3 regions of the Streptomyces sp. NPDC038280 genome follow, and region 1 is predicted to be linked to each of the others. Evidence: riboswitches for the same ligand, from Rfam matches in the RefSeq annotation. Region 1 holds a riboswitch; each other region holds the start of a gene.
What was found. A riboswitch is a leader RNA that binds a small molecule or an ion and turns the genes downstream of it on or off. The one in region 1 is predicted to bind cyclic di-AMP.
Positions count from the first base shown of each region.

Region 2: linked by a shared signal. The riboswitch ahead of ACZ7J0_RS04540 (M23 family metallopeptidase) and the one ahead of ACZ7J0_RS24840 (transglycosylase SLT domain-containing protein) in region 1 are both predicted to bind cyclic di-AMP.
Region 3: linked by a shared signal. The riboswitch ahead of ACZ7J0_RS14735 (M23 family metallopeptidase) and the one ahead of ACZ7J0_RS24840 (transglycosylase SLT domain-containing protein) in region 1 are both predicted to bind cyclic di-AMP.

Region 1 is NZ_JBVJYZ010000014.1:10,505-14,773, forward strand. It holds gene ACZ7J0_RS24830 (hypothetical protein) at 1-106, shown strand, start outside; gene ACZ7J0_RS24835 (serine hydrolase domain-containing protein) at 173-1,471, opposite strand; cyclic di-AMP (ydaO/yuaA leader) riboswitch at 2,105-2,259, shown strand; gene ACZ7J0_RS24840 (transglycosylase SLT domain-containing protein) at 2,262-3,098, shown strand; gene ACZ7J0_RS24845 (phytase) at 3,244-4,269, opposite strand, start outside.
Region 2 is NZ_JBVJYZ010000001.1:1,015,940-1,020,208, forward strand. It holds gene ACZ7J0_RS04530 (HPr family phosphocarrier protein) at 56-337, shown strand; gene ACZ7J0_RS04535 (GntR family transcriptional regulator) at 509-1,180, opposite strand; gene ACZ7J0_RS04540 (M23 family metallopeptidase) at 1,412-2,191, opposite strand; cyclic di-AMP (ydaO/yuaA leader) riboswitch at 2,205-2,371, opposite strand; gene ACZ7J0_RS04545 (M16 family metallopeptidase) at 2,570-3,952, opposite strand; gene ACZ7J0_RS04550 (M16 family metallopeptidase) at 3,979-4,269, opposite strand, start outside.
Region 3 is NZ_JBVJYZ010000005.1:330,522-334,790, forward strand. It holds gene ACZ7J0_RS14725 (MFS transporter) at 1-906, shown strand, start outside; gene ACZ7J0_RS14730 (PP2C family protein-serine/threonine phosphatase) at 1,177-2,343, shown strand; cyclic di-AMP (ydaO/yuaA leader) riboswitch at 2,591-2,725, shown strand; gene ACZ7J0_RS14735 (M23 family metallopeptidase) at 2,737-3,804, shown strand; gene ACZ7J0_RS14740 (PrsW family intramembrane metalloprotease) at 4,003-4,269, opposite strand, start outside.

The DNA.
Region 1 (4,269 bases):
CCTCGACCACCTCCCGGACGCCTCCGTCGGTTCGCTGATGGAGGAGACCGTCGACGGCGTCGCGGGAGGCGATGTCCCCACCCAGGAGGCCGGCCCCTGGGCGTAGTACGCGCCGCTGTGCGGGTGATGACGACCGCGGCGGGGGCGGTCGTCATCACCCCGCGGAAGCCCTTCAGCCGCGCAGCTGTTCCGGCGTGACGAAGGGATGGGTCGAGAGCGGTGTGCCGGGCCCCGGCTGTCGCAGCCGGGGCTTCGCCCGGCCGCTGAGGGCGCCGTCGACGTAGCCGACCAGCGCGTCGCCGATCGGGTCCGGCTTCGGCTTGTTCTGGTCGTCGTACCGCTCGTACTTCATCAGGTTGTAGCCGATGGCGACCTGGCGGCGGCCGTCCTCGGTGGACAGGGCCCAGGTTCCGGCACCGAAGACGCCCCCGTCGTGCCCCCAGTACCAGCCGCCTCCGGGCATCTGCAGGGTGTACAGACCCAAGCCGTAGCGCATGCGCGCCTCCTGGCCCGGCTCCGGCTCGTAGGCCGGGACGGTCGTCTTCATCTCCCGCAACTCGGCGGCGCCGAGCAGCTTTCCGCCGAGCAAGCGGCGGTAGAAGTCGTTGAGGTCGGCCATCGTCGACACCATCGCACCTGCGGTGCCACCCCATGACATGTCGTAGACGCTGTAGTCGCGGGGCGGATCGATATAGCCGTACATCGACTCGTACATCCTGGCGTGCGGTCCGGAGATGTACGGGGAGCGCGGGAAGTAGGTGTGGCGGAGGCCGGCTTTGCGGATGACGTGCTGGGCGATGTACTTCTCCGGCTCCTGATCGGTGACCTTCTTCAGCAGCAGTCCGGCGATGATGTAGTTCGTGTTCGAGTAGGAGTGCGTGCCGCGCTCCGCGACCGGCGGGGCCGCGAGACCGAGACGGACGAGTTCCTCCGGAGCCACATGGCGGAAGCGGTTCTCGTCGAGTGTCTTTCCGGGGTTCTCCACCAGGCCGGGAAACGCGGGCAGGATGTAATCGGCAATGCCACTCGTGTGGTTGAGCAGCATCCGGACGGTCACCTTCTGACCTCGCTCTCCCGGAATCAGCTCCGGAAGATAGCGGCCGATCGGCGCGTCCAGGTCGATGCGTCCGTTGCCCACCTGTTGGAGGACGGCGACCGAGGTGAACGTCTTGGTGATGCTCCCGATCCGGTGCTCGAAATCGGGCCGCATCGGGCGATCGGTCGTCACGTCGGCGACGCCCACCGCCCCCCGCCACTCCTCGGATCCTTCCCGGACCGCCGAATAGGCGCCGTACATTCCCGCCCGGTGGAACGCCTCCAGCGATGCGCGCAGCGCCTTGCGGTCGAGCTCGGGGAGATGCGCCGCCGGGGCGGCGGCCTCCGCGAACCGGGCGGAGGGGGCGGACTTGGGGGGTGTGGCGTGGGCAGGGAGTACACCGACGGTGAGCGACAGCAGAGTTGCTGACGCCACAGCGGTCGCGAGTCGAACTCTCCGACGGCTCGGGCGGCCGCCCGGCTCGGTTAAGCGCATGGGAAAAGCCCCGTTCTCTCGGCTCGCGCGCACCGCGCGCACGGCGCCTCCATCCTCATTCGCGGGGCTCTGTGCTGCCGTCCTCCGACAGGACGACTCGCATCAGAGGAAGGGATGACATTTGTCATTCGCGGGACCGCCCGGACCCCTCCCGGAGGCACAGACGGCAGGCAGCGTGAGGGAGCGGACCCGTCCCGGACGAGGGGCGAATGCCCGCTTGCGTCCGATATTGCCCCTATCGTCGGTTTGCGTCTATTGCCCATTAAGACATGAATGAGACGGTCTTATGCGGACTTTTCGCATGCTCAACTCCTGTTGTGGCAAAGGTCCTTCCCGCAGCGACGCGAGGTGATGTCAGTCACGTCACCGATCGTGAGGGCGAATGAGGGCTCCGCCCAGAACTGTTCTGCGGAAAGAGAGTTGAGTTCCGGCTTCAGGTCCGATGGCATGCTTTTCGCGATCTTCCCCGCTCATTTCGAATGCGGTCGTGAATTCTGGCCTTGTCTCGCCGCGTCTCTCTCGCTTAACGTCACGGTCAATCCGGATGGACCGCCGAATCCTGCCGCCTTCCGGAATCCGAACCCACTCACCCACGGCAGGAGCGGGGGACCCAGGTAAGCCGTCGATCCGGAAATCCGGAACGTCTTGGGGTGAAGTCGCAGCCACTGCGGCCGGGCATCTCCAGTCCGACCCGACAGCTCACCTCGCAGGCGCCGGAGAGGAATTCGACATGCCCGCAAAGGGAAAGCACCGCCGCCCCAAGAAGAACTCGCTCGCCCGAGGTATCGCCGTCGCGGGCACCGGTGGTGCCGCGCTCGTTCTTCCGGTGATCGGCGCCACCACAGCCGGTGCCGCGCCGAACGCGGCGCAGTCCGCCACCGCACAGAGCAGCGTCACGTCGACGGTCGCGGCCGCGCCGAAGGCCGCCGCCAAGAAGGCAGGGCCCGGGATCTACCGCGTGGTCCCCGGTGACTCCCTCTCCAAGATCGCTACCGAGCACTCGCTCACCGGCGGCTGGAAGCGGCTCTACCAGGACAACCGCAGGGCCATCGGTGGTAACCCGTCCCTGATCCGCCCGGGCCTCAAGCTGACGATCGCGGCTGAGCCCTCCGCGTCGGAGGCGGCGAAGGCGAAGGCCAAGGCCAAGACGCCGAAGCGCTCCGCCGAGCCCGACCGCGCCGACCGCTCCACGCGGCCGAGCACCCTGAGCGCGGCCCCCGCGGCCGCGGAGTCCGCCACGACCTACCCCGACAACCTCGACGGCTGGATCAGGGAGTCGCTGGACATCATGGCCAAGCACGGCATCCCCGGCTCGTACGACGGCATCCACCGCAACGTCATGCGCGAGTCCTCGGGCAACCCGCTGGCCATCAACAACTGGGACTCCAACGCCATGGCCGGCATCCCGTCCAAGGGCCTGCTCCAGGTGATCGACCCGACCTTCCAGACCTACCACGTGCCCGGTACGTCGATGGACTCCTACGACCCGGTCGCCAACATCACCGCCGCGTGCAACTACGCGGCCGCCCGGTACGGCTCGATCGACAACGTGAACGGCCCGTACTAGTACCCCCACGCCTCAGCACGCCGAGGCGGACCCGCCGACAGGACGCCCTCCTCGCGAGGACGTCCTGTCGGCGTTTCCGGAGGGGGCGGCGCCGGGGCCGGGGCTCCCGCCCGCGGGTCCCGGCGCCGGCGCCCCGCCTGCGGCGTCAGTCGTCGATGCCCTCCAGGACGTCCCCGAGGTCCACGAACTTGAAGCCGGTGGCCTCACGCGTCCCGTCCGCCGGGGTGTCGTGACCGTCCTGGACGACAAGGAGACCGTGCGGGTACCTCCTGCCCAGCGGCGCGTTCAGGACGGCGGCGCCGTCGCACTCCTCGGAGCCATCGAGAGTCCGGCCGGCGGCGACACGGAAGCCGCCCTCGTACTCGTTCGCGTCGGCGACTTCCCGGTCGTAAGCGGCGAAGGTGTTGTCGCCCTGGCTGGACGCGAGCAGGTAGCCGTCCCCGTCGGGCTCGGTCAGCAGAGTGAGCCCCTCGACGTCGGCCGCGAGGTGGGGGCCGCCGTAGCCGGGATCGTTCCCGTTGACGCACTCCTCGGTCTTCTCGTCGTACACACCCGGCACGCCGTACTCACGGACCTTGTCCACCAGCTTCGGGGTGCCGGTGAGATCGGCACGCAGCCGCCAGATCCCGACGTCTTCCTGCCCGGCGTAGAGCATGCCGTTGGCCGGGTCCACGACCATGCCCTCGACCTGCGGGAGTTCACCCGGCTCGGCACAGGGCGACCATGAAGTGCCGTTCGGCAGGCGGAAGGCAGAGGGGAGATCGAGGGCGCGGATCCTGCGGTACGTCACCGTGCCCGCGGGCGTGGCGACCAGCTCCAGGAGGGCCACCGTCGTGCGGTTGCGGCGGCTCACCAGCGCGTACGAGCGCCTGGTCGACGGGTCGGTCCAGGTGGCGAGGCCGTAGGCGGTCTGCTGGTCGTTGATCTCTTCCTGACCGGAGGAGAAGACCGGCGGGGCGGACGGGTCGGTGATCTCCGTGAGCGGGCCGCCCGGCCGGCCCGGGGTGATGCGATGGATCCGGAGCCGGTCGTGACCGCGATCCGTGGTCACCGTCACGTCGACGCGGCCGGACGGCAGCCGCAGACCGTGGATGAGGTCGACGTTGTTGAAGCGGCCCGGAGCGTCGTCCGGTCCCGGCGGGGGAGGGGCGGGGATCGACTGCACCTGGCG
Region 2 (4,269 bases), on a different contig from region 1:
TGAGAGACTGGTCTAGACAACCGCTGAGACTGGCTAAGACTCGAAGGGCAACACCATGGCAGAGCGTCGCGTCAACGTCGGCTGGGCCGAGGGCCTGCACGCCCGCCCCGCGTCCATCTTCGTCCGTGCCGCCACGGCCTCCGGCGTCCCCGTGACGATCGCCAAGGCCGACGGCAACCCGGTCAACGCCGCGTCCATGCTGGCGGTGCTCGGTCTTGGTGCCCAGGGTGGCGAGGAGATCCTGCTCGCGTCGGACGCCGAGGGCGCCGAGGTGGCCCTGGACCGTCTGGCGAAGCTGGTCGCCGAGGGTCTCGACGAGCTCCCCGAGACCGTCTGAACCATCGGGGCGCGGGCGCGCTCGGCGGCATTTCGAATTGCGGCGGAGCCGCACTGCCCGGGAATTCTCCCGGCAGTGCGGCTCTTCTGCTTTTCGCCGCCTCCATTCCCCGTCGGCGGGCAGCAGAATTAACGCCCCCCATTTCCTCGTTCTTTGTATACGGCGCGTTTGTTAATTGCGGGCGCTCGCCGTGTTTACTGCGTGTTGCGAGGTTCTCACAGGGCCGCGCAACCGGTGCATGGGAGCCGAACGCTCGGCGTGCAGCGCGGTCAGCGCCCGGGCCCGCTCCGCGTCGCCGCGCGCCACGGCGTCGACGATCGCGCCGTGCTCGGCCCAGGCCTCGACCGGCTCCGCCGGGAGCTCGACCGCGTACATCCAGGCGATCTTGTGTCGCAGCTGGGTGAGCAGCGCGGTGAGCCCGGGGCTGCCGGACGCCTGGGCCAGCGTCTCGTGGAACCAGCCGCCCAGCGAGCGCAGATCCTCGCCCTGGCCGCGCCTGGCCCGCTCCTGACCCAGCCTGACCAGGCCGCGCAGCACCTTGAGGTGGGCCTCGGTGCGGCGCTCGGCGGCGCGTGCGGCCCCCATCGGCTCCAGCAGCGCACGGATCTCCAGAAGGTCGGCGGCCTCCCGGTCACTCGGCTCGGCGACACAGGCGCCGGCGTGGCGGCGGGTGACGACGAAGCCCTCGGACTCCAGGGTGCGCAGGGCCTCGCGGACCGGGACGCGCGAGACTCCGTAGCGGCGCGCGAGCTGTTCCTCGGTCAGCCGGCTGCCGCGTCCGAAGACACCCGCGACGATGTCGTCGCGGATCGCCGTGCATACCGAATGCGCGGGAATGCGCATGTTCAACCTCCGCCTTAATCCGCGCTAAACCCATCCGACTGATGCCTGTTCGTGAACTCACTGTTAGTGAACTGTATTGCAGCTGGGCGGGATTTCCGATGGCTGCCGGAAATCCATGGATATCTTTTGGCCAGAACCCGGCACGGTGGGCTCCCGGTACGCCGAAGGCCCCGGCTCGCGAGGAGCCGGGGCCTTCGGGACGCGCGGGGCGCGAGAAGCGGTCGGTCGGGGTCAGACGTTGACGCCCTTGGAGCGCAGGTAGGCGATCGGGTCGATGTCGGAGCCGTACTCCGGGCTCGTCCGGGCCTCGAAGTGCAGGTGCGGGCCGGTGGAGTTGCCCGTCGAGCCGGAGAGGCCGATCTGCTGGCCCGGGGTGACGGACTGGCCGACCGAGACACCGATCGACGAGAGGTGGCCGTACTGCGTGTACGTGCCGTCCTTCATCCGGATCACGATGTTGTTGCCGTACGCGCCGCCCCAGCCGGCCTCCACGACGGTGCCGGAGCCGACGGCCACGACCTTGGTGCCGGAGGCGGCCCGGAAGTCGACGCCGGAGTGACTGCCCGAGGACCAGAGCGAGCCGCCGGTCTTGTAGCCGGTGGTGACGAACGAGCCGGCGATCGGGAGACGGTAGGAGTTGAGGAGCTTGCGCTCGGCCTCACGGGCGGCGCGCTCCTTGGCCTCACGGATCTCCTTGGCGCGGGCCTCGGCCTTGCGCTTGGCCTCGGCACGGGCCCTGGCCTCCGCCTTCGCCTTGGCTATGGCCTCCACGGCCTCGCGCTCCTGGGCGGCGGCCTGCGCGTTGATGCGGTCGGCGAGCGAGTCGGCGACGACGACCTGGGTGAGGCCGGTGTCCACGGGGAGGGGCTCCGTGTCGGCGGCGAGCGCCGGGGAGGCGAGTGATCCGATGACGCCGGTGGTGGCGAGCGCCGCGACTCCGGCGACGTGCGCGCTTCGGCGGGTCAGGCGGCTCGGGGCACGGTGCTTCCCGGTGGCACGGGTGAACGCCATGTAGTGGCTGATCCTTTCCTTCCTTCTCGCCTACCGGGTTAGCTGACGGGTTCGGAGCAGGAAGGTCTCCTACGGGCCCCTCCGCACGCGAGGCGCGAAGGCGTCCGATTCACCCCAGGGACTGATTGGGTCCCCGGCTCCCCAGGCTCGCGCCTGACGGGGACTCGGCGATGGCTGCCCGATGCCGCGGGTGCGGCGGGTGCAACTGGCGGACAGCGCCCATGACGCTAAGCGGATCGTCTTTCAATCACCAAACAGACACGCTGTTTTGTAGTGCACGCCACATGCCATACACTCCGCTTCCCTCCCAATCCAGACAAAAGGGAGGACCCCGACGTAACGTGACGTCGGGGTCCCCGATCCTCGGGACGCTGTCAATCAGCCGGTGACGACGGTCACTTCACCGATGCCGAGCGCCCTGACGGGCTCCTCGATCTCCGCGGCGTCACCCACGAGGACCGTCACCAGACGGTCCACCGGGAAGGCGTTGACGACGGCCGCCGTCGCCTCCACCGTGCCGGTCTCCGCGAGGCGCGCGTACAGCTGCGCCTGGAAGTCGTCGGGCAGGTGCTGCTCGACCTGGTCGGCGAGCGTGGCGGCGACGGACGCCGCCGTCTCGTACTTGAGCGGGGCGACACCCACCAGGTTCTGCACCGCGACATCGCGCTCGGCGTCGGTGAGGCCCTCGGCGGCGAGCTTGCGCAGGACCTTCCACAGATCGTCCAGCGCCGGGCCGGTGTTGGGGGTGTCGACCGAGCCGCTGATCGCGAGCATCGCGGCGCCGGTGGCCCCTCCCGGGGACGTGGGAGCGGACGAGCGCAGCACCTGCCCGAAGGCCCGCACTCCGTAGGTGTAGCCCTTCTCCTCGCGAAGGACCCGGTCCAGACGGGACGTCAGGGTCCCGCCGAGGCAGTACGTGCCGAGCACTTGGGCCGGCCACACACGGTCGTGCCGGTCGGCTCCGATGCGGCCGATCAGCAGCTGCGTCTGTACAGCGCCGGGACGGTCCACGATCACCACGCGGCCGGTGTCGTCGGCGGTGATCGGCGGCACCGGGCGGGGCTCGGCGGTGTTCCCGGTCCAGTCGCCGATGGAGTCGGCGAGCACCGCGTCCAGGTCGACGTCCGTCAGATCGCCGACGATCACCGCGGTGGCCGTGGCGGGCCGGACATGGGCTTCGTAGAAGGCCCGTACGGCGGCCGAGTCGATGCCGGCGACGGTCTCCTCGGTGCCCTGGCGCGGACGCGACATGCGCGAGGAGGCCGGGAACAGCTCCTTGGAGAGCTGCTTGGCCGCGCGGCGGCCCGGGTTGGCCGTCTCGTGCGGGATCTCGTCGAGGCGGTTGCGTACGAGACGCTCGATCTCGGTGTCGACGAAGGCGGGCGCGCGCAGCGCCTCGGCGAGCAGGCCGAGCGCCTTCGGCAGCCGGGAGACCGGGACTTCGAGCGAGACCCGGACACCCGGGTGGTCGGCGTGGGCGTCCAGCGTGGCGCCGCAGCGCTCCAGCTCGGCCGCGAACTCCTCCGCGGTGTGCTTGTCGGTGCCCTCCGACAGGGCGCGCGCCATGATCGTCGCGACGCCGTCGAGGCCCTCCGGCTCGGCGTCCAGCGGGGCGTCGAGGAAGATCTCGACGGCCACGACCTGCTGACCCGGGCGGTGGCAGCGCAGCACCGTCAGGCCGTTGTCGAGACGGCCGCGGTCCGGAGCCGGGAAGGCCCACGGCGTCGCGGTGCCCGGCTGGGGCTGCGGGTGGAAGTCCATGCTGGTCAAAGACACGGCAGCGTCGCTCACTGGTCCGCTCCCTCTTCCTCGTCGCTCTGCTCGGCGGTCTCGGCGCCGTTCTCTGCGTCTGCCTGGACGGGCTCGTAGACCAGCACCGCCCTGTTGTCGGGGCGCAGCCGGGCCTTGGCGACCGCCTGCACCTCCTCCGCCGTGATGTCGAGCACCCGGTGGACGGCGCTCAGGGCCAGTTGCGGGTCACCGAACAGGACCGCGAAGCGGCACAGTTCGTCGGCGCGGCCCGCGACCGTGCCGAGCCGGTCCAGCCACTCGCGCTCCAACTGGGCCTGCGCGCGCTC
Region 3 (4,269 bases), on a different contig from region 1:
ACCGGACTCGCGGGAGCGCTGTTCAACCCGGCGGTACGCGCCTATCTGGCGGCGGAGGCGGGGGAACGGCGCGTCGAGGCGTTCGCGCTCTTCAACACGTACTACCAGGCGGGGATTCTGCTCGGGCCGCTGATCGGGGTGGCGCTGACAGGGGTGTCCTTCCGGCTGACGTGCGCGGTGGCCGCGCTGCTCTTCGCCGCGCTGACGCTCGTACAGCTGCGGCATCTGCCGGTACGGACGGCCGGGACGGGGCCGGAGGAGCGGGACGAGGAGCGGGGGCAGTTCCGGACGGTCCTGGCCAATCGGCCGTTCCTGCTCTTCGCGCTGGCCATGACCGGGTCGTACGTCCTGTCCTTCCAGGTCTATCTCGCCCTGCCCCTGGCGGCCGGGTCGACCGCCGCGACCACCGCGATCTTCGTCGTCTCCGCGCTGGTCACCCTGGGCGGCCAGCTGCGGATCACGGACTGGTGCAAGCGGCGGTGGTCCCGGCAGCGGTGTCTGGTGGCCGGGCTCGCGCTGCTGGGCGCCGCCTTCCTGCTGCCGGTCGCGGTCGGCGGGATCACCGGACTGTTGCTGTGTGCTGCGGTTCTCGCGGTCGGGAACGCCGTCCTCTACCCGTTTGAGATGGACACCGTCGTCGCGCTGTCCGGCGGCCGGTGGCCGGCCACGCACTACGGCCTCTACAACACCGTCTGCGGGATCGGCATCACCCTCGGGAACCTCGGCACGGGCGCGCTGCTCGGCGTGGGCGGGTGGCCGGCCCTGCCGTGGCTGGTGCTGTGCGCGGTGGGGCTCGGCTGCGCGGGAGCGGTGGCGGCGCTCGCGCGGGGCGGGCGGCTCGCGCCCGGAAAGCCGCGCGAAGAGGCGGAGGAGGAGTCGGGCGAGGGGGTGCGGGAGGGGGCCTGAGTCCGCGCGAACGCCGGGCCGCGGGCCTCGGAGTGCCGGTCGGGTGGTCGGGGGCCCGGAGCGCTGGTCGGGTGGTCCGGGTGGGTTGGCGGTGGGGGGCCCGGTGGTCCGGGTGGGTGGTCCGGGTGGGTGGACCCTTCCCCGGTTGGCCGATGGCGAGTCGCCGCGCGGCGCGGCTACGGCCAGCCTGGGTGGGGCGCGGTACCGTCCGCAGCCGTCCCTCGCCTTCCGCGGGGCGACTCCAAGGCGGACCGGGCAGGGAGAGCACAGGTGGGGCGACCATCGCGGGGCGGCGGCACCGACGGAGGACGGGGAGGCCCGACCCGGAGCGAGCGGGCGCGCCGGTTCATCCGGGCGCTGCCCGCGCTTCTGATCGTCGGCGGGGTCGTCTACGACCTGGCGACCCCGCCCACCTTCACCGCCGCTCCGCTCTTCTCGGCCGCCCCGCTGATCGCGGCGCCGTTCTTCTCCCTGCGGACGACCCTGGTCACCGGCCTCGCCGCCCTGGCCGCCGTTCTCGGACTGCACATCTACAACGGCACGATCGGCAGGGTCCCGGCACTGACCGAGATCCTCACCGTGTTCACGGTCTCCGCGCTGGCCCTGCTCGTCAACCGGGTCGTCCGGCGCAGCGGTGAACGGCTGGCGTCCGCGCGGGTGATCGCCGAGACCGCTCAACGGGCGGTACTGCCCGTTCCCGCCGAGCGGATCAGCGGACTGCAGATCGCCGCGCGGTACGAGGCGGCGCAGGCGGACGCGTTCATCGGCGGGGACCTCTTCGCGGTGCAGGACACGCCGTACGGGGTCCGGCTCGTCGTCGGGGACGTACGCGGCAAGGGGCTCGACGCCGTGGAGGCGGTGGCCATCGTCATCGGGGCGTTCCGGGAGGCCGCCGAGCAGGAGAGAACCCTGGAGGGGGTGGCGCAACGGCTGGAACGGGCGCTCACCCGGGAGGGCGCCCGCCGGGACGACCTGGACGCCTTCGAGGGGTTCACGACGGCCGTGCTCGCCGAGATCCCACGGGGGGCCGGCGTGCTGCGCGTCGTGAACCGCGGCCATCCGGAGCCGCTGCTGCTGTACGCCGACGGGGGCCTCGGCCGGGTGGAGCCGTCCGAGCCGGCGCTGCCGCTGGGCATGGGCGACCTGGCGGCGTGGCCGGACCGGGCCGACGAGGCGCCGTACCCGCCGGGCGCGACCCTGCTGCTCTACACGGACGGACTGTCCGAGGCGCGCGACGCGAACGGCGTCTTCTACGACCCCGCCGCGCGGCTGGCGGGGCGGATCTTCCCCGGGCCCGGGGAACTGCTCGACGCTTTGGTGGACGACGTACGGCGGTACACGGGCGGCGGCTCGAACGACGACATGGCGCTGCTCGCGGTGAGCAGGCCGGGGGAGGGCCAGCCCGCGCGGCGCAGGACGATGCCCGTCGTGCCGTAACCGACGGCGCACACGGTGCGTAGTCGAAGGACACCCCTGCGCATAACAGTTGACGAACGATCAGATCGGGTGGGTTTCCGGCGGCCGGAGGGCGGGTCCTCAACTCGCCCGATTGCGCCTGGTTGCCACTCATAAGTCCTGGTGGGGGCGGGGAATGATCAAGGGGAACAGCTTGGAATCCGGTCCCCGCGTCTATTAACGTTCGATAACGCAGTGCGGTCGTCACAACCGTCGCAAGAGGCGGCACCGTGCGCACGCGCCGAATTCCGCAAGGGAACCGGGGAACCACCACCTTGGGGTGAATCGGGTCGAATTGGGCCCGTAGGAGACCTTCCTGCTCCGAACCCGTCAGCTAACCCGGTAGGCGATAAGGAAGGAAAGGAGTACGCCTCCGTGGCGTCCAACACCCCTGCCCCCGAAGCCCCCTTCGACTCGTTCGGTGCCTCGGGTGCCGCGGGCGCGGGCACCGACACGGTGTGGGAGGAATGGAATCCCACCGAGGACTCCGTCCGCCCCGTGCGTGGCCGGCACCGCGTTGCCAAGCAGCGCTCCAACTTCGCCCGCAGCTCCACCGTCCTCGGCGTCGGTGTCATCGCGGCCGTCGGCGGGGCCGGCATGGCCACCGCGCAGGACAAGCCGCCGGTCTCCATATCGCTGCCCGACCTCCCGGACGCGATCACGGATCATGTGCCGGACGCCTCCTCCCTGCCGGGCATCGGTTCCCTGATGGGGGACGCGGAGGACGGCGAGAACACCGACGGGCAGAACGCCGCGCCCCTCACCACCGCCTCCCTGACCACTGACGCCGGCCCCGGGCAGCGCACCGGCGCCGACGCGGGCGAGGCACTGCGCGCCCGGATCCTTCAGCAGGCCGAGCAGCAGAAGGCGTCCGCCGACGCGGAGGCGAAGGCGGCCTCGGAGAAGTCCGCCGCCGAGCAGGCCGCCGCCGAGGCGAAGGCGCAGCAGACGGCCGCGCAGAAGGCCGCGGCCGAGGCGAAGAAGAAGGCGGACGCGGAAGCCGCGGCCAAGGCCGAGGCGGAGCGGCTGGCCGAACTGGCCGCGAGTTACTCGCTTCCGACCTCCTCGTACACGATCACCTCCACCTTCGGCCAGTCCGGATCGATGTGGTCCTCGGGCTATCACACGGGTCTCGACTTCGCGGCCCCGACGGGCACCCCGGTCAAGGCCGTGCACGGCGGCACCGTCAAGTCGGCCGGCTGGTCCGGCTCGTACGGCTATCGGATCGTCCTGGAGCTGGAGGACGGTACGGAGGTGTGGTTCTGCCACCTGTCGTCGATGACGGTCGGGGCCGGGCAGACGGTCGGGACCGGCGAGACCATCGGGCGGGTCGGCGCGACGGGCAATGTCACGGGCCCGCACCTGCACCTGGAGGTGCACACCCCGGGCGGCGACGGCGTCGACCCCGCCGCCTGGCTCCGGGGCAAGGGCCTCAGCGTCTGACGGCGGCCGCGCCCGCAGCCCCTCCGCACGCTCTGACACGCCTCACCCCGAACCGCACGGCCGAGCGCACCGCCCGGCCGGCGCGGTCCCACGTCCGTGAGTCCCTGACGGCCGCCGGTGCTCGCACCGGCGCGTCCTCGCACGCCGGCAGCCTGGCGACACCCCCCCGACGCCATGGCTGCCGGTTTCTCCGCAGGGTCAGGAGCGGTACGGGTTGTAGGAGCCGTAGTCCCGGTACGGCGGCGGCGTCCACACCCGGCCCGTGGCCCGCGCCGCGTACGTCAGCGACGGCGCCGCTATCCCCTTGCGCTGCCACAGGTGGTGCAGCAGCTCCTGCTCGCGCGCCATGAAGTCCGGGCCGGCCGCGCCCCGGTGGGCCCGGTGCCGCAGAAACGCCAGGCTCGTCGCGAAGGCTTCGTATTCGGCGACCGCCCGGGCCGCCGCCGGTCCGTACGTACGCGCCGC